DNA from 3 places in the Pseudarthrobacter sp. KH_020_B genome. Region 2 is predicted to be linked to each of the others. Evidence: predicted binding sites of a transcription regulator. Region 2 holds the regulator's gene; each other region holds the start of a gene.

Region 1 (6,664 bases), 1.0 Mb from region 2:
ATCGTCCTGGAACGGCTGATCGACGACAGCCCCGTGCGGCAGCTGCATGTGGCCCGCTGGGGCCTGGTACCGTCCTGGGCGAAGGATCCGGGGATCGGTCCCAAGATGATCAACGCGCGGAGCGAGACTGTGCTGGAGAAGCCGGCCTTCCGCAAGGCCGTGAAGTCACGCCGCTGCGCTGTCCCTGCGGACGGGTACTACGAATGGAAGCAGGGCACCGGCAAAGCCAAACAGCCCTACTACGTTCATCCAGGCAAGACCGGCGGGCTGGTGTTCGCGGGCCTGTATGAGTGGTGGAAGGATCCGTCCAAGGCCGACGGCGATCCCGGACGGTGGATGCTCTCCACGTCCATCCTGACCGCAGACACCCCGCCGCCCGGTGCTGAGTCCACAATTTTCGGCAAGCTCACTGCCCTGCACGACCGCGTGCCACTGCCCATGGACCGGGCAACGATGGCGTCGTGGCTTGATCCGCAGATCGATGACGCCGCCTTCCTCGTGGACCTGGTCCGGGCCCATGTGAAGGAAGTCGCGGCTGACTGGCATGTGGATTCGGTCGGTACCGAGGTGGGTGACGTACGCAACAACTCCCCGGAACTCATCCGGCCGGTGGAAGCACTCTTCTAAGCCGGCACCCGGGGCGACGTGCCCCTAAACGGTGACCTTGCCGGCGTCGTCCACTCCCCAGGTGGGGTTATAGGCGATCTCCCAGCGGAAGCCGTCCGGATCGGCGAAATAGCCGCTGTACCCGCCCCAAGGCTGAGTGACGGGTGCGGCGACGATGGTGGCCCCGGCCGATGCCGCTTCCGCCATGACTCGGTCCACCGCCTCGGTGCTGGGCAGGTTGTGGCTAAGCGTGATGCAGGGGACCGGGCCGGGAGCGCCTACCCCGGCCTCGGCGTGCATCTGCGCGGCATCCCACAGGGAAAGGATGAGGCCGTGGTTGACCTGGATGAACACCACATCGCCGGGAAACTCGCGCTGGACAGGCCAGCCGAGGCCCTCCGCGTAGAACCGGCGGGAGGCGTCAACACTGCGAACGCCTAGTGAGATGAAGTCGACTCTGGGCTGCATGCTTCGATACTGTCAGAAGATGGCAACAATTCAAGGACACGATAGGGACGCTTTGGCCGACAAGGAACAGCTCGCTGCCGTTCGGATTGCGGTCGACGAAGTTGACGAGCAGATTGTCACGCTCATTGCGCGGCGTGAACGCCTGATCCGGATCGCCGGGACCCTGAAGGGGGACGACGCTGAAGTCCGCGCGCCCGGCCGGGTGGAACGGGTGATTGCGCATGTCCGGGCCGCCGCGGAAAAGAAGGACATTGATCCGGACATCGTGGAATCAACCTACCGGGCCATGATCTCGGGGTTCATTGAACTCGAAATGAAGGTCCACAAAGAAAGCAGCTGACGCCGCCCCGGGTGCTGTCCGGACACGGTTCCGGCAGCACCTGTCCCGGTGTTGCCTAGAGCGATTCGTCGACGGCGACGCCCGACTGGAACTCCCTGCCGTCAGCCTCGCTGAAGGCCGACATAATGTGCCCCTTGCCCAGGCCATGGACGGCCGCGACGGGGAAGTTGCCCGTGATGGTGCTGCCCGAGTGCGTCACGCCGCCAAGATCGTAGTTTTCCTCGGCGCTCTGGTCATGGCTGAACGAGTAGAAGGCAATGGCCTCCCCGTTCATGAACTCAATGCCCAAGCGTCTTTGTGATGAGTAATCAGGGCTCGCCGCCACCAGCCCCACTACGTACGCACCTGCCCCCGGGATGTTGCCGTCGATATCGAAGGTTGCCACGAGCTTTTCGTCCTGGGCCTTGATGCTTACGTGCTTGAGGAGTGCGTCATTGGTGCTCATGCCATAATCCTGCCCTCCTGCTGCCCGTCCGTCCACCCCTGTCTAGGTTTTGTCGGAGCACCGTCGTAGACTGGATTTATTCGAACATGTATTCGAATACCCTGCTTTTGCAGCAGCACTTTGCATCAGCTCCGTTCAGTTCCGGGAGGCGCCCATGGGTATGTTCAGCGAGTCCGTGGACGTCGTCTGCACCCCCGCCGGCCAGCCGCTGAAACTCCAGTGGGCCGGGCGGCACTACACGGTATGCGCCGAGCCTGTCCGGTGGTACGAACGCCGGCAGTGGTGGGCCGAGGAACGCCGTGCGCCCCTCGGCAGCGGGCCGGGGCTGGTGGACCACGAAATCTGGCGCGTCCAAGTGCGGGCGGACCCGCGGAGTGCCGGGCCCCGGGATGAAGGGGAGCCGCTCACCCTGGACCTGAGCAGGCATGTCGGCAGCGGCTGCTGGAGGCTCCTGCAGATCCACGACGCCCTCCGGCCCCAAACAGCATGAGCTTCTCCCACCTTCACGTTTCCACGGCCTTCAGCGCACACTATGGCGTGGCCTGGCCCGACGAACTGACCCAAGTTGCCGCCGCGGACGGCGCAACCGCGCTCGCCTGCACGGACCGGGACGGCCTCTACGGCACCATCAAGCACCTTAAGGCCTGCATGGAAGCCAGCATCGACCCCATCGTGGGAGTGGACCTTGCGGTCTTCGACGACGACGGCGACCACCGCACCCAGCTCGCCGGCAGGGTGGTGGTGCTCGCCCGCGGCCACAACAACGGGGCGGGCTACCGCGCACTGTGCCGGCTGGTGTCCGATGCCCATGCCCGTACCTCCGGCAAAGCCGGGGGAACGGTGCCGGTGGCGGTCACACGCGCCGAACTCGCCTCCCGCACGCTCGACCCCCAAACCCTGAAACCGGTCCTGACCGTCCTGATCGGCCCGGATTCCGACGTCGGACGGGCCATGAGCGGCCGGCGCTACCTCCGTCCGCGCACTCTTTTCAAAAGCTGGCTGGACGCCATGCCCCCAAGAACCCTGGTGGCCGAAGTCGTTTCCCAGCTCACCGCCCCCGGAGCGCCCCTGAGCACCGCCCACGCAGTACGCATGCTCAAACTCGCGGAAGAACACCACGTGCCAGCCGTACTCACCAATGCGGTCCGCTACTGCGCAGAAGACGGTGCCGCCACGGCGGACGTGCTCGACTCCGCCCGGACGCTGAAGTCCCTCCCCGAACTCGCGGCCGAACCGCTGCTCCAGCCCAACGGGCAGGCCTGGCTCAAATCATCGGCGCAGATGCTTCAGCTCGGCAAGGAAATCATCCGCGCCGCAGGGTATGGCGCAGCGGACCTCAAACAGCTGATGGCACAGACCGAGGCGCTCGCCGACTTCTGCCGGATTGACCCGGTGACTGACATGGGATGGAAGCAGCCAGTAGTCCCCGAGGCATCGGTCATTGGCATCAGCCAGGACCCGCATATTGAACTGGTACAACGCTGTGAGGCCGGGATCAGCAGGCGGTTCCCGGGAATATCAGGCCCGGCCCACAAGGACATGCGCTCGCGGCTGGAGCATGAGCTGGGGATCATCAGGAACCTCGGGTTCTCCTCCTATTTCCTCACGGTCGCGGAGGTCTCCCGGATGATCCAGGACATGGGCGTCAGGGCGGCCGCCCGCGGTTCCGGGGCCTCCAGCCTGGTCAACTACCTGATTGATATCAGCCAGGTGGACCCCCTGCAGCACGACCTGATCTTCGAACGCTTCCTGTCCCGGGACCGGGCCACGTTGCCGGACATCGACATCGACGTCGAAAGCGCCGAACGGCACAACGTGTACCGCCGGATCTTTGACCGCTTCGGTTCCGAGCGCGTCACGCTGATGAGCATGCAGAACGGGTACCGCGCCCGCGGTGCCGTCCGTGACGCCGGGATGGCCCTGGGGATGGATAATGACGACGTCGGTGAGATCGCCAAGCAGCTGTGGCGCTTCTCGGCCCGGAAATTCCGTGAGGCACTGGTTGAGAAACCTGAGCTGCGGGAGTTCGCCGGCCGGGTGGAACAACGGGACTTCGCCGAAAACCAGCAGCTTGACCTGCTGGTGGACCTCACCGAACGGCTGGACCGGCTGCCCCGCCATATTTCCATGCATCCCTGCGGGGTGATCCTGGGCGATGCCACGCTGCTTGACCGGACCCCTGTCCAGCCCAGCGGACTGGGGCTGCCCATGAGCCAGTTCGACAAACACGACATGGATCCCATGGGCATGCTCAAGCTTGATGTCCTGGGGGTCAGGATGCAGAGCGCCATGGCGTTTGCCGTCCGGGAAGTCATCCGGATCCATCCCTCCAAAGCCGAAGTGGTGGCGGCGGGGGCCCACCCCGCAGGTCCGGACGGGACCGGGCCGGACTACATCGCCGAGAACGGCCACATCGACCTCAACGCCGTGCCGCTGGATGATGAACCAACCTACGAACTGATCCGCAGCACCCACACCCTGGGCTGTTTCCAGATCGAATCACCCGGGCAGCGTGAGCTGATCGGCAAGCTGGCGCCGCGTGAGTTCAACGACCTCATCATCGATATATCGCTGTTCCGGCCGGGCCCCATGAAATCGGACATGGTGCGGCCTTTCCTGGAGCACAGGCACGGCTTCGCGCCGGAGGTCTACCCGCACCCGGACCTGAAACCCGTGCTGCAGGAAACGCATGGCGTCACTGTCTTCCATGAACAGATCCTGAAAACGTTCCACGTGATGACCGGCTGCGGCCTGGCGCGCGCAGATGAGTTCCGCCGGGCGCTTGGCAACGAGGTTCTCGAGCTGAAAGTGGAGGAGTTCTTCCGCAAGGAGGCCCGGATCAAGGGGTACTCCCCGGAAGTGGTGGACAAGGTCTGGGGGACACTGAAAGCCTTTGGCAGCTTCGGCTTCTGCAAGGCGCACGGGGCGGCATTCGCCGTTCCCACATACCAGTCCGCCTGGCTCAAGACGCACCACCCCGAGGCTTTCCTGGCCGGGCTGTGGGAGCACGATCCCGGCATGTACCCCAAACGGCTGCTGGTGGCCGAGGCCCGCAGGCTGGGCATCCCCATCCTGCCGCTGGACATCAACCGCAGCCAGGCCGAGTACCGGGTGGAACGGGTGGCGGACGGGCCGGACGCCGGCAAGCTGGGGATCAGGTTGAGCCTTAACGGCATCTATGGCCTGTCCGGGACCGAGCTCAAGCGGATTGTCGCCGGCCAGCCCTACGACTCCCTGGCTGACCTCCGGGCCCGGTCCAGGCTGAGCAAGCCAAGCATCAAAAGGCTCGCCCAGCTGGGTGCCTTTGACTCCCTGCACCGCGAATCAGGCGGCGCCGCAAACCGCGCGGACCTCGTCCAGCACCTGCAGCAGCTCCAAGCCGCGGGCGGGACCCGGAAGGGCATCGACATCATGGAAGGGCAGCTGTCCCTGCCGCTGGGGGATGTGGAGCTGCGGAACGTCAAACCCGGGCTACCTGCGCCCACCCTGGTGGAAAACGTCCGGGCAGAACTGGACCTGATGGCCATCGATGTCAGCGGGCACCTGATGGACAGCCACCGGCCCATGCTGGACCGGCTGGGCGTCACCACTGCAGACAAACTGTTGAGCCTGCGCAACGGCACCGAAGTGCTGGTGGCCGGGGTGCGCATCGCCACCCAGACGCCGCCCATGCGTGGCGGCCGGCGGGTGGTGTTCATCAGCATCGACGACGGCACCGGCTGCGTCGACTCCGTGTTCTTCCATGAAGCCCAGGAGCAGGCGGGGCTGCTGCTGTTCGGCACCAGGCTGCTGCTGATCCGGGGCACTACCCGGCGGACAGGTCCCCGGGGAATCAGCCTGAGCGCCAGCATGGCCTGGGACCTGAGCCGGGTGGAATCCCTGCCGTTCGCGGCGGATCGGGTGGAGAGCACCGATGTGCCGCATCCTTTGGACGGAATCAGCCGAAGCCTGGCGATTACCGGAATGGGCGGCTGAGCGGCCGTGGGTCCCGTTAGTAGGCCTCCCGGGAAACCGATAGCATTGACGGTGGCTGGCTGTGGTCCCCGTATGCCGCAAGCTATGAAGCCTAAAACTTTGAATAGGAGACACTCGTGTCAGATGCCCAGCAGATCACCCTCATCGTCGATGGCGAAGAGACCAAGGTGACTACCGGGACAACCGGTGCGGAACTCTTCTTTGAGCGCCGCGATGTTGTTGTTGCCCGCGTCAACGGCGAGCTGAAGGACCTGGACCAGGAGCTGCCCGAGGGCGCCGAGATCGAGGGTGTCACCATCGATTCCCCGGATGGCCTGAACGTCCTGCGCCACTCCACCGCCCACGTGATGGCCCAGGCCGTGCAGCAGCTGCGCCCGGACGCCAAGCTGGGCATCGGCCCGTACATCACAGACGGCTTCTACTTCGACTTCGACGTCGCTGAACCGTTCACCCCCGAGGACCTCAAGACCCTCGAGAAGATGATGCTCAAGATCGTCAACCAGAACCAGAAGTTCGTCCGCCGCGTGGTCAGCGAGGACGAGGCCCGCGAGGCCATGAAGAACGAGCCCTACAAGCTCGAACTCCTGGGCAAGAAGAACAACGCCGCCGAGGCCGGCGAGGGCGTCAACGTCGAGGTCGGCGCCGGGGACATCACCATCTACGACAACGTCGAGCGCAAAGAGGGAACCACCGTCTGGTGCGACCTCTGCCGTGGCCCGCACCTGCCCAACACCAAGCTCATCTCCAATGCGTTCGCCCTGACCCGGTCCTCCTCGGCGTACTGGCTGGGAAACCAGAAGAACCAGCAGCTGCAGCGCATTTATGGCACC
Region 2 (6,664 bases):
ATGCAGCGTTCATTGATATCCACGGCGTACACCTTGGCATGGGGCGCCCGCAATGCGAGGGTCAGGGCAATCGGTCCCCAGCCGCAGCCGATGTCAAGGAGATTGCCTGTGGGGTCCGGGGCCGGAACCTCAGCTAGGAGCACCGCTGTTCCCTTGTCGATGCCATCGGGGCTGAAGATGCCGCCGGACGTCTGCAGCGTACGTGTCTCGCCAGCCAATTCCACGGTGAGCGGCTTGCGGGTGAACGGCCCGGCGGGCGATGCGCTGAAATAGTGTGCGGACTCCATAACTGGCCAGATTAGTTGGCCGGGGTGGACAATGCGAAACCGCGGCCACCGCTTCTGCTAATCTTGAACCCATGTTCTTGATCTTCGAGTAGCCGGCACGGCCGGTGTCCCTCTGGACGCCGGCTGTCCCGAAGCCGTGCCCCGCAGCGATGCAGGTATTAACCTTCCGCAAGTGCGCCACATAACAGGTCTTTCGTACCTGGTATGCCGCCGGGCAATACTCGAGTGATCTGCCCCCGCCGGTCCCTTGCATTTTGCCCGCGTTCCACCATTCCACGCATCTCCCGGATGCGAAGACTCCCTGCGCGCCACGGTCCTGACCGGCCCGCGCAGCACACCAGGAGGCCCGGATGACTGCAAGCCGTCAGCCCAGCGCGAATACTTCACCACTGACCAACGAACCGCACTATTCTGAAAATGACGAATCTTCAAAGGAGACCATGACCAGCCAGCCAAACACCGGTTCAGATCCAGCAGCCCAGGACATGAGTCCCGAGGAGATCCAAGCTGTCATCGACCGGATTCTCGCCAAGGACGTACCGGCCAGGAACGTGACCGCCGCAGACGGTGACAAGGGCGTGTTCGGCAGGGCTCAGGCGATCTCCCGCTTGGACGATGAACACACCAGCTACGACGGCGACCAGCAGGACCGGGAGGAACGCCGGGCACTGCGGCGCGTGGCCGGCCTGTCCACCGAACTCGAAGATGTCACCGAAGTCGAATACCGGCAGCTGCGGCTCGAACGTGTGGTCCTGGCCGGGCTATGGTCCGAAGGCACCTTGGCAGACGCGGAAAATTCCCTGCGTGAGCTTGCCGCCCTTGCCGAAACAGCGGGCTCGGAAGTCCTGGACGGCTTGGTGCAGCGCCGTGCCAAACCGGACCCGGGCACCTTCCTGGGCTCCGGAAAGGCCCTTGAACTCAAGGAAATCGTGATGGCCACCGGCGCTGACACCGTGGTGGTGGACGCCGAACTGGCGCCGTCCCAGCGCCGTAGCCTCGAGGACATTGTCAAGGTCAAGGTCATTGACCGCACTGCCCTGATCTTGGACATCTTCGCCCAGCACGCCAAGAGCCGCGAAGGCAAAGCCCAGGTGGAGCTGGCGCAGCTCGAATACCTCCTGCCACGCCTGCGTGGCTGGGGTGAATCGATGTCCCGCCAGGCCGGTGGCCAGGTGGGCGGCGCCGGCGCCGGCATGGGCTCGCGCGGACCCGGTGAAACGAAAATCGAACTGGACCGCCGCAGGATCCGCACTCGCATGGCCAAGCTGCGCCGCGAGATCGCGGCGATGAAGCCGGCACGGGAAACCAAGCGGGCCAACCGCCGTCGTAATTCAGTGCCGTCCGTTGCGATTGCCGGTTACACCAACGCCGGGAAGTCATCGCTGCTGAACAGGCTGACCGACGCCGGTGTGCTGGTGGAGAACGCACTCTTCGCCACCTTGGATCCCACCGTCCGCAAAGCCGAGACTTCCGATGGCCTCGGCTACACGCTGGCGGACACCGTGGGTTTTGTCCGTTCACTGCCCACCCAGCTAGTGGAGGCCTTCCGCTCCACGTTGGAGGAAGTGGCGGACGCGGATCTGATCCTGCACGTTGTGGACGTGTCCCACCCGGACCCCGAGGGCCAGATTGCTGCTGTCCGCAAGGTCTTCAGCGAAGTGGATGCCCGCAAGGTGCCCGAGATCATTGTCCTGAACAAGGCCGATGCCGCTGATCCGTTTGTGGTGGAGCGACTCAAACAGCGCGAGCCGCGGCACGTGGTGGTCTCGGCCCGCACCGGCCAGGGGATCGCCGAACTGTTGCGTGCCATCAGTGAAGGGATACCGCGGCCCAGCGTGAAGCTGGAGCTCCTTATTCCCTACGACCGCGGCGACCTGATCAGCAAACTGCACGAGACCGATGCCGAGATCCTGAGCCTGGATCACGGCGAGCACGGTACGCGCGCTTTGGTGATGGTGCGTGAGGGCCTTGCGGCTGAACTGGAATCCTTCATCAACCATGACTGACCTGGTGGCAGGGGAAATTTCCGAGACGGCCGGCGAGCAGTTCGTGATTGAGCTGCTCGACCGCGCCGTCGCCGGGATGGGCGGCCAAAGCCGCGCTGGACAGCACGAGATGGCGCGGCAAGTGGCCAAGGCCATCGAAACCGGCGACCACCTCCTGGTCCAGGCTGGTACTGGTACCGGTAAATCGCTGGCCTACCTGATTCCGCTCATTGCGCACTCGCTCGTGAGTAACAAGCCCACCCTGGTGTCCACAGCAACGCTTGCGCTGCAGACCCAGATTGTGGGGCGCGACCTTCCCCGGCTGCTGAAGACCATCACGCCTGCCCTGGACCGGCCGGTCAAGGTGGCGCTGGTCAAGGGCCGCTCCAACTATGTGTGCCGGCACAAGCTCGAAGGCGGGTTCCCCTCCGAGGAACCCGCCGAGGGCCAGCTGTTCTCCCTCGGAGAAGACACCAGCGTCCCGCATTTCGCCGCTGCCCTGGGCGGGCCCTCGTCCCAGCTGGGGAAAGAAGTGGTGCGCCTGCGCGAGTGGGCGGAAAAAACCACCACGGGAGACCGTGATGAACTGCTTCCCGGTGTAACCGACCGGGCTTGGCGCCAGGTTTCGGTGACGTCCATGGAATGCCTGGGGGCCCAGAAATGCCCCATGGCAGCTGAATGCTTCAGCGAACTGGCGCGCCACAACGCCGCCGAGGCCGACGTTGTGGTCACCAACCATGCCATGCTCGCCGTCAGCGCCTTTGAAGGCCTCGCCGTGCTGCCCGAATACGACGTTGTGGTGGTGGACGAGGCCCACGAACTGCAGGACCGCGTCACCGGTGCGGTGTCGGGGCAGCTCTCCGTGGCAATGGTCCACGCTGCGGCGTCGGGCGCGCGGAAACACACGGCCATCACCGTGGATGCCCTCAACGCAGCCGCCGCCAACCTGGAACTCGCCCTTGCCGGCGTGCCCAACGGGCTGCTCCCGAACGGCCTCAACGACGAACAGCTGGACTGTGTGGACCAGCTGCGCGAGGCCTGCAGGGCTGCGCTGTCCGATTCCAAGGGTGACGGCAGCCAAACGGCCGACGGCGGGCGGCAGCTCGCGCGCTCACGCCTGATGCTGATCCTCGAACTTTGTGAACGGCTGATCGTGGCCCGGGAAAACCGTGAAGTGGTGTGGTTCTCCCGTGCAAGTTCCTTCGATCCGCAGCAGGGCTATGCGCAGCCCGATGAGTCGGCGCCGGCCCTGGTCAACATCGCGCCGCTGAGCGTTGCCGGCAAGCTCCGCGAGGGGCTTTTCGCCGGCCACACCGTGGTGCTGACCTCGGCAACCCTGGCCATCGGCTCGGCCTTTGAACCGGCCGCCGGCGGCTTGGGGCTTGTGGGTGAGGGCGCACCGAGCTGGACCGGGATCGACGTGGGATCGCCCTTTGACTATCCCAAGCAGGGGATCCTCTACGTCGCGGGGCACCTTCCCAAGCCTGGCCGCGGGGCGTCGCCGGAGGCCCTCGACGAACTTGAGGCGCTGATCCGGGCGTCCGGCGGCGGCGCCCTGTGCCTCTTTTCGTCACGCCGTGCCGCGGAGGAGGCCGCCGAGGCAATGCGCCCCCGGCTCGGCCTCAGCATTCTGTGCCAGGGCGATTCCACCATGACGGCCCTCGTGAAGCAGTTCGCGGACGAACCGGATACCTGCCTGTTCGGCACCATGTCACTGTGGCAGGGTGTTGATGTTCCGGGTGGATCATGCCGGCTGGTGGTGATCGACCGCATCCCGTTCCCACGGCCGGATGATCCGCTGATGACCGCACGGTCACGCGCGGTTGCCCAGGCCGGCGGAAACGGCTTTATGGCGGTTTCGGCAACGCACGCGGCCATCCGCCTGGCCCAGGGCGCGGGCAGGCTGATCCGTTCCACCGGAGACAAAGGCGTGGTGGCCGTGCTTGATTCCCGGCTTGCCACCGAGCGCTACGCCGGATTCCTCCGCGCCGCGCTGCCACCGTTTTGGCCCACCACGGACCGGAAGACGGCGTTCGCCGCCCTGGAAAGGCTTTCCGGGAAGGGCGTCTGAGGGGGCGCAGGTCGTAGCGGGCCCTTGTTCTAGACGGACCTTTGTGTCCTAGAGGGACCGCAGGACCGAGACGACCTTGCCCATGATCGTGGCGTGATCGCCCAGAATGGGCTCGTACTGGGTGTTCTGCGGCAACAGCCACGTATGGCCATCGCGTTGACGGAAGGTCTTCACCGTGGCTTCGTCGTCCAGCAGGGCCGCGACAATATCCCCGTTGGCGGCATCGGACTGCCGCCGGACCACTACCCAGTCACCGTCGCAGATGGCGGCGTCCACCATGGAGTCGCCGGCCACGCGCAGCATAAACAGCTCACCCTGGCCCACGAGCTGCCGGGGCAGGGGCATCACGTCTTCCACCACCTGATCGGCAAGGATGGGTCCGCCGGCCGCGATCCGGCCCACCAGCGGCACCATGGCGGTGTCCATGGCAGAGGGAAGTTCGGTGACCGTTCCGCCGATGCCGTGCAGGACTGCGGGCTTGGTTGTCCCGTTGGACTTGGTGGACCCGCCGTCCAGCGTCAGCGGCATCAGGACTTCCATGGCGCGCGGACGCTTGGGGTCCCGGCGGAGGTATCCCAGCTTCTCCAGCTGCGAGAGCTGGTGGGTCACGCTGGACAAACTCGCCAGGCCCACGGTGTCGCCGATTTCACGCATGGACGGCGGATAGCCGTTGTCATTCACCGAGCGCTGGATCGTTTCGAGGATCTTCTTTTGGCGGGCGGTGAGCCCCTTGGGGGTCCGTTGGGGCTGGCGGCGCTGCGGTGTCGCCTTGCCCTCGGCGGCTGGTGCTGCCATGTTCGCCAATGCCTTTCGGTTGCCCGGATCCGCTCCGGCCGCTGGTGCCTGGAACGCCCCGGGGCTGGTGTCGGAGTTGATTGTCAGACCCTGCTGATCAACTACAGAGGTGGTTGTTCTTTGATCCAAACGTAGGCCAGCCGCAGGGCTTTTTCAAACATTTGTTCTAGCGAGTCTCGACAATATTCGTTGATAAGTGCTAAAAATGAAGAAGCAAAGTTCGAACATGTGTTCTACTCGTTGCTTGCGGATTCGAATACTCGAATTTATGGACGGCCCAGGCCAGCACCGGCAAGTGGACGCGGAGGGCGCACCGGGCAGCACAGTATGGTCCAGGAGGGCTCATTTCATGTCAGCTATATCTGCTTCGCAGGACTCGCGTCCGCAGCTTATGTCCGTGCAGGATCTCACCTCGCGGCAATGGTCCGCACGTGTCTCGACGCCGGCTTCGGCGCCCAGGCAGCGCACGGAATCGTTGAAGCCGCTGCGCCTGACCCGCAGGGGCCGGATTGTCCTCATCGGCATCCCGCTGATGATCCTTGCCGCCATCCTGCTTTCGCTGGCAGGTTTCCTCAACGCCCCGGCAAAGGCTGCTGATTCGGCGGCCGACCTGTCGCTGACGCCAACGGTCACGGTCACGGTGCAGGCCGGACAGTCACTCTGGGCTATCGCCGGTGCCGTGGCGCCCGAGCGTGATCCCCGTGATGTCATCGCGGATATTGCCCAGTTGAACAACCTTTCCGCCGGGGGCGTTGTCCCCGGACAGCAGCTCTTCGTCCCCACCAAGTAATGAGCCTGCAGGCTCGGGAGCGTGCCGCCGCAGGCCGTCACATTTTCAGGCCGTCTGCTTCGGACCTAAACTGTTCAGGTGAATGACCAGCTAGAGCGTCTGAACAGACTTCCCCTCCGGAGCAACCTCCGCGGACTGACCCCGTACGGTGCCCCGCAGCTGGATGTGCCCATCCTGCTGAACGTCAACGAGAACACCCATGGCGTGCCTGCGGACGTTCGGGCCGCGATCAGCGTGGCCGTGACGGAAGCCGCTGCAGGCCTCAACCGCTACCCGGACCGTGAGTTCACCGAGCTCCGGGAAGCGCTGGCTGAATATCTCGGCCACGGTCTTGATGCCACCAACATCTGGGCGGCCAACGGGTCCAACGAGGTTCTCCAGCAGATTCTCCAGGCGTTCGGCGGACCCGGGCGCACGGCCCTGGGATTCCCGCCCACGTACTCCATGTATCCGCTCCTGGCCAGCGGCACGGACACCGGGTACATCGTCGGGCAGCGGGCCGATGATTACGGGCTCAGTGCCGAATCGGCCGCGTTGCAGGTGAAGGAGCTTCAGCCCAACATCGTTTTCCTCTGCTCGCCGAACAACCCCACCGGCACGGGCCTGGGCCTGGACGTTGTGGAGGCCGTGTACTCGGCCGGCGAGGCCAGCCAGACCATCGTCATCGTTGACGAGGCCTACCATGAGTTCGCCCACGACGGAACGCCCAGCGCCCTGACGTTGCTGCCCGGGCGGG
Region 3 (6,664 bases), 2.0 Mb from region 2:
GAGACGGCGTGGACGCTCGGCTTGAGGCCATCCGGAATACGGTACTGGCGCGGAACCCTGGTGAAGCTGAATTCCACCAGGCAGTGACCGAGGTTTTTGAGAGCCTTGGTCCCGTCCACGACCGGCACCCCGAGCTGATCGAAGCGGCCATCCTGGAGCGGCTCTGCGAGCCCGAACGCCAGATCATCTTCCGCGTTCCGTGGACCGACGACTCCGGCCGCGTGCAGATCAACCGTGGGTTCCGGGTTGAATTCAACTCCGCCCTCGGCCCGTACAAAGGCGGCCTGCGCTTCCACCCCTCTGTCTACTTGGGCATTGTGAAGTTCCTGGGCTTCGAGCAGATCTTCAAGAACGCCCTCACCGGCATGCCTATCGGCGGCGGCAAGGGCGGCTCGGACTTCGATCCCCGTGGCCGCAGCGATGCCGAAGTGATGCGGTTCTGCCAGTCGTTCATGACCGAGCTGTATCGCCACATCGGCGAGTACACCGACGTGCCGGCCGGGGATATCGGCGTCGGCGGCCGCGAAATCGGCTACCTCTTCGGGCAGTACAAGCGCATCACCAACCGCTACGAATCCGGCGTCCTCACCGGCAAGGGCATGTCCTGGGGCGGCTCGCTGGTGCGGCCGGAAGCCACCGGCTACGGCACTGTCATCTTCACCCAGGAGATGCTGAAAACCCGTGGATCGTCCTTCGACGGGCAGCGCGTGGTGGTGTCAGGTTCCGGCAACGTGGCCATCAACGCCATTGCCAAAGCGCAGGCGCTCGGTGCCAGCGTGGTGGCCTGCTCCGATTCCTCCGGCTACATCGTGGATGAGGCGGGAATCGACGTCGCGCTCCTCCGCGAGGTCAAGGAAGTTGAACGCGGACGCCTCAAGGATTACGCTCTCCGCCGTCCCGGCGTTTCCTATGTTGAAGCCGGATCGGTGTGGGATGTCGACGCAACGGTGGCGCTCCCGTGCGCCACGCAGAACGAGCTCGACGGCGATGCTGCCGCTCGCTTGGTCCGCAACGGCTTGGTCGCCATCGGCGAAGGTGCGAACATGCCCTCCACCCGCGACGCTGTCTCGGTGTTCCAGGATGCTGGCGTGCTGTTCGGGCCGGGCAAGGCCGCGAACGCAGGCGGCGTGGCGACGTCGGCGCTTGAGATGCAGCAGAACGCCAGCCGCGATTCCTGGTCTTTCGAGCACACTGAACAGCGGCTCACGGAGATCATGGTGGGGATCCACCACCGCTGCGCGTCAACCGCGGACGAGTACGGCGACCCGGGCAACTACGTGCTCGGTGCCAACATCGGCGGCTTCGTCAAGGTAGCTGACGCCATGCTGGCGCAGGGTCTCATCTGACGGCATGCCGGCAGAGCAGGGTGCCGTCCTGCACTTCCAGCACTGCGGCCCGGACGTGGCTGAGGCGGGTCTTGGGGTCCGCTGTCATGCCGTCGATATCCGCGCCGTTCCAGTGCGGATGGGTGAAATACACGATGAGTGCCCGCTCCTTACCGTCTGCCGTGGCCTCCAGCGGCACCACGTCCGCGTGCCGTCCTACTACCGGGCCGCCGTCGGCCGTTTCAGGTGCCGTCAGGATGAGCCCCTCAGAATATTCCTGCCGCGTCCAGTCGCCTGAGGCGTCCTCGGACCGGTAGATCGCCTGGCCACGCCATTCGTCCACGATCATCCAGAACTGGCCGCCGAGCTTGAAGACTTTGGGTCCTTCGTGCGGACGCCCGCCGATGGTCAGGCCTTCAAGAACCCACGACGACGGATCGGCCGGGGTCCTGCTTGCCGCGCTGTAGGTGTTGGATCCCCGGGATTCATCCTTGTACCAGAGCCGATGCAGACCGTCTCCGCAGAGGGCCACTGCCGCGTCGATGACCCGCGGAGAATCCAGGTCGATGGCACCGAGGAATTCCCAGGTGACCAAGTCCGCGCTGGCGAACTGGACGATGGCGGCGTTGCCTGTCCAATCGGTCCGCACGCCTGCGAGGACCGTCAGGTACATGATCCATTGGTCACCGATTCGGACGACGTCGGGCGCCCAGAGTGTGGCGGGAAGTTCAGTTCCTGGCGGGACCAGTCCGTCCAGCGTGCCCTGATATTGCCAGTTGAGGCCGCCATCGGACGAGCGGGCCACCCCGATTGCCGTGCCGTGCACCCACTCGACACCCGTCAGGCCGGTTTCCGTTGCCCGGCGTTGAGTGTAGTAGAGCACCCAGTCGCCGGTCAGATGGTCGGATACCAGAATGGGGTCTGTGGGGCCGTCCCAGACGGGATCCTGATAGGGAGATTTGAAGGCGTCACAGCTGAGTGGCGCGACGCTGTGTGCTGCAGTTGCACGGGAAAAACGGGAAGCGGCGGCTTCGGTGTGCACGGGGAATCTCCAGGTGGATGGGCAGTCAGAATTCCGTACAGCATATGCGGGAAAGTGCTTTCCCGCAGCTGGACTGAAGGAAGTCGTTCCGTTATAAGGTGACGTCCTCGGACGTGCGGAGGAGCGCCCCGTCCGGGAGCGGGTCCTCGGGCGGCTGATGCGGCCATGTCCACTCGGGCAGCGGGTCACCGGGCGGGATGTCCTCGGGCTGTGTGTATTTGGGCGGGGCCTGGCCAAGTTCGAGGTCCCTCGGTTGCTCCAGGACCTGGGCTGGCCAGGTCGGTGGTTCCCAGTCGGGGTGTTCGCTGGCGTAGTGCCGTCCGGTGGGAGATATCCAGCCCGGTGGGTCATCTTTGGTGGCTGCGGTGGGTGTCCAACCGGTGGTGTGTCTCAACCGGTGATGCCGATGGCATGGCTGCCCGAGATTTGATATGCCGGTGGTGCCGCCGTGGGCCCAGGCGAGAAGGTGGTCGGCTTCGTTGTCCAAAGAGTGGTTGCTGCAGCCGGGGAATGGGCACTTTCCATCCCGCAATCTAAGCCATTGGCGCATCGCTTTGGGGATCCGGTAGCTGTCACGGCCGATTTCCAGCGGTGCGCCGTCGCGGGGGTCTGTCAGGACGCGGTGGAACGAATCGGCGCCGTCGGCGATCAGGTGGCGGGCCATGGACGGCGGGATTGGCCCGTACCCATCGAGCATCGCGGGTTCATCGGTCAGGCCCATAAGCGCGAAGACCGGCACCGTGACCAGGACTTGCGCCTTGGGTGACGGGATCAGATCGGCCTGCCCGCCCAGAAGCCAAGCCGCGGCGCTGTCGGCACGGAGTTGGGTGAGGGTCCTGGACTCGGTGGGTCCCTGCAGAGCGCGGGCGGCGCTGGTGGCGCGGTCCCAGATCCCGGAGGCCTGATCGGCCGGGAGGTAGGCGGAGAGCCAGGCCATGCCGTCACGGTCCGGGGAGTACTCCAGCCGCCGGTCCGCCGCGCTGCGGGTGTGGCGTGTTTGGATGCTGTCCGGGTGGTGGCGTTCGCGCCAGGTCCGGGCCTTGGCGCGGAACCGGGACGGGATCATCTCCCCGGCCAGGCAACCCCGCGCCGGGTTGGGTGCCTCCGGGCCCAGGAAGTGCGCCTCCAACGCAGCCGCGCCGACGGGATCCAGATTGCCTGTTTCGTCCACCATGATCCGGGCGTGCTGCCACGAAATGGTCCCTGCTTCCAGGGCGGCCAGCGTCAAAGGCAGAGCGGTGGTCAGGCGGTGCGCTTCGCCCAGCAGCGCGTCACCCGTGCGTTCGCTGACTGTCAGGGCGCAGGCAACCTCGGCCACGATGCCCCTGTCCTGGGCGGTCTGCTCCTGCGGCGAAGTGATGGGGCCCGCGATGGTCTGGGCGGCCTCGTCGTAACCGCTGGCGGCATGGACCTTCACGGCAGCGAACATGGCTTCCAACTCCACGGTCCCCGACAGGACGGTCACGCAAAGCTCAGCCTGCCAGCGAGCCAGGTCCCCACACGTTGCGGACGGACCAGTCACTGAAGGGGCACCATCCGGACCAGTTGCAGCCCGGCCGCAGGCAGGGCCTGCGGCCAGGTCAGCGGCCGGATCCACGGCCGTCCCGCGAAGCACACCGGCCAGCTGCAAAGCAGAGGCCGAGATGGTCTCCAGAATCTCTGCCGCTGCCGTGTTGTCCATACCTCCATCATGTCGAGGGGGTACGACATTTAAGGTTGGCAGCGTGACCACGCGAAAAGAAGTTCGGAATCTCCCCCAAACGCAGGGCTTTCCGGCTCTCGAGTGCTCCGGCGAGGCTTTCCGAGTCTCAGTCGGCCCACTCAGTCGGCCCAAGCATGCGGGCCAGCATGACGGGTCGGGTGACAGACCCCACTCCCCGGCATGACAGGTCAGAACGTCCCGCGCTAGTAGCGTGTTCACCTCCGCCGTACTCCTGAAGGACATAACGATCAACCGCTCCGCCGCCACCAAAGCACTGACGCTGTTCACCACTCTGCTTCTCGCCAGCGCCCTCACCGGTTGTGACGCCGCAGCCCAGGCCGCAACGCAGGCCGCAACCAAGGTGGCCGAAGCTGTCAGGGAAGCACCGCCGTCGGGCAACTCCGGCGAATCATCTGTGAGCCCGGCCGACGTGGCAACGGCCCTCGCCCAGCTGGAAACCATCCCGGTGAAGGGGCGTGCCCCCAAGACCGGCTACACCCGCGAGGAATTCGGCCCCGCCTGGGCCGACGTCGACCGAAACGGCTGCGACACGAGAATTATCTGCACTCCCATGACAGCTGAAACGGCGGAATCCCTGTGATGGTGGGCGGTGGAAGGGCATCTGAACGGCGTTTTGTTTTGAGCGACGTGCGTGACGAATGCCGCAACCTTTCGACGAACATAAGTCGTTTGCTTGTCGTCGTGCTGACGACTTTCGTGCTGAGTGGCTGTGCGACATTGCCTTCGCTCCAGCCTGTTACGGCCCAAGAGAGCCATCCCGGCAGCGCGTTGGCTGCACTGGATTCCCTGCCAGTCAAGGGTCGAGCGCCGAAGACCGGCTATACGCGAAGTGAGTTTGGCGAAGCGTGGACCGACGAGAGTGGTGCTGAGTGGGCTAATAACGGGCTATCGACACGCGAAGACATTCTGTCGCGGGACCTTACCTCGATCGCGTGCAAGACGCCTCCCCCCGTGAGAGCCGCGCCCCACTGCGTGGTCAAGTCTGGGATTCTGAACGACCCATACACCGCGCGGAAAATACAGTTCACTCGTGGCGCGACTTCCTCGATGGCGGTCCAAATCGATCACGTTTCTGCCCTTGGTGATGCATGGCAAAAGGGCGCGCAACAACTTACACGCGATGAGCGGATCTCATTCGCCAATGACCCTTTGAACCTCCTCGCGGCAGACGGCCGAAGCAACCAGCAAAAGAGGGCTTCAGATGCTGCGTCCTGGCTTCCTCCCAATAAGCAGTTTCGTTGCACTTATGTTGCCCGTCAGATCGCGGTGAAGGCCAAGTACGAGCTCTGGGTAACAGGAGCCGAGAAGGACGCAATGGCGCAAGTTCTGTCATCCTGCCCGGAACTGCGTTTGCCTACGGTAACCGAGGCGACCCGTCCACTTGATGCTTCAAATTCGTCAAGCCAGAGATAACACTCGGATGCTGACCCCCGTCGACGTCCGTCCAACGTTCCGGACTCGGAACCAGCCGCTGGCAAAAGTAGTTTATCCAAAGATTGTAAATTTTCTTGCCCGGCACTAGCCTCACGTTAGAGATACCTCATTGGGGAGGTATCCAATTGAATCGGGGGATTCACATGTCATTTCGCAGTCTTATGAAATCCGGTATGACAGTAAGGGCCCGAGTGGCCAAAAAGCTATCAAAGGTAGTCTCGCAGCCGCGATTGTCGCGGCTGTTTCGCTGAGCTTGTTGGCGGCACCGGCCAACGCGGAAACCGAAGGAACTCACAGCTCCCCGGAGGCGGGGATGACGGCATACCAAGTGGTGTCCGCCTCTGCGAACACCGGCGGCGGCATTCTGACGCTGGAAAACGGCCAAAAGCTGCAGCTCCCGGCAGAAGCGTTCCAGAAATGGCAAGCCAAGCCACATCCGGCCAACAAGGCCGCGGCAGCCACCTCAAACACCGCGGATGCTGTTGTGACCGTGGGCTACGGCCAGAAGCCCCAGACCGCGGCCACACAGCTCCATAGGACCGCGCTGGCTGTCCCAGCCGGAGTCGCCTATGGCAACTGCGGCTCATCCTGGATCGAATACAAAGGCATCGGCAACCGGAACGCCACGATTGCCACGGGATTCACAGTAATTGCCCCAGTCATCGCCTACGGCTGGTACGTCGGCATCTATGACAACGCCGGATACAGCGAGCAGCCCTGGTACAAGCCCAACTACACGGGCGGGGCCAGCTGGTCCGGCTACCGCACTCTCATCAATATGGCCCTCGGATACTCTTGGGCAGAGGTAAACAGCGGAAGCTGGGCGATGTTGAATGACGGAACGATTTGCGTTTCCGGCTCGCCATTTGACGACGCCACCATCTACTGATGCGCGTACTCTAGCCGTATGGATTTCACCAATGCTGGGGATCCGCCACCACGGCGGATCCCCAGCCAGACCGAGATGCTTGCCCAGTTCGGGCAAGCTGTTGCTGTGCTCACTGCCCCGCCGCCCGGCGCCCGGCTGGATATAAGCGGTGGAGCCGTAGATGATCGGATCTGGTGCATCGACATCGACTACCGGGTCAACAACCAACTCGCAGCGCGGGCCCGCACCGTCCGCGAATTGACCCCTTCGCC

What was found. The regulator LexA, encoded in region 2, represses DNA repair genes until DNA is damaged. The targets are predictions, from matches to a motif close to TCGAACANNTGTTCGA.
Region 1: AC3IT0_RS12250 (DUF6504 family protein) is a predicted target of LexA. The motif match lies at 1,940-1,955, and genes of this name have one in related genera.
Region 3: AC3IT0_RS20785 (HNH endonuclease signature motif containing protein) is a predicted target of LexA. The motif match lies at 4,100-4,115, and genes of this name have one in related genera.

What each region holds. Positions count from the first base shown of each region.
Region 1 is NZ_CM174506.1:2,670,788-2,677,451, reverse strand. It holds gene AC3IT0_RS12270 (SOS response-associated peptidase) at 1-627, shown strand, start outside; gene AC3IT0_RS12265 (VOC family protein) at 652-1,074, opposite strand; gene AC3IT0_RS12260 (chorismate mutase) at 1,094-1,414, shown strand; gene AC3IT0_RS12255 (hypothetical protein) at 1,470-1,859, opposite strand; gene AC3IT0_RS12250 (DUF6504 family protein) at 2,014-2,349, shown strand; gene AC3IT0_RS12245 (DNA polymerase III subunit alpha) at 2,346-5,834, shown strand; gene thrS (threonine--tRNA ligase) at 5,951-6,664, shown strand, end outside.
Region 2 is NZ_CM174506.1:1,628,178-1,634,841, forward strand. It holds gene AC3IT0_RS07660 (class I SAM-dependent methyltransferase) at 1-287, opposite strand, end outside; gene hflX (GTPase HflX) at 728-2,293, shown strand; gene AC3IT0_RS07670 (ATP-dependent DNA helicase) at 2,286-4,343, shown strand; gene lexA (transcriptional repressor LexA) at 4,392-5,138, opposite strand; gene AC3IT0_RS07680 (LysM peptidoglycan-binding domain-containing protein) at 5,488-5,928, shown strand; gene AC3IT0_RS07685 (histidinol-phosphate transaminase) at 6,007-6,664, shown strand, end outside.
Region 3 is NZ_CM174506.1:4,427,108-4,433,771, reverse strand. It holds gene gdhA (NADP-specific glutamate dehydrogenase) at 9-1,346, shown strand; gene AC3IT0_RS20790 (glycoside hydrolase family protein) at 1,339-2,367, opposite strand; gene AC3IT0_RS20785 (HNH endonuclease signature motif containing protein) at 2,459-4,048, opposite strand; gene AC3IT0_RS20780 (hypothetical protein) at 4,281-4,670, shown strand; gene AC3IT0_RS20775 (HNH endonuclease family protein) at 4,670-5,503, shown strand; gene AC3IT0_RS20770 (hypothetical protein) at 5,838-6,413, shown strand; gene AC3IT0_RS20765 (hypothetical protein) at 6,432-6,664, shown strand, end outside.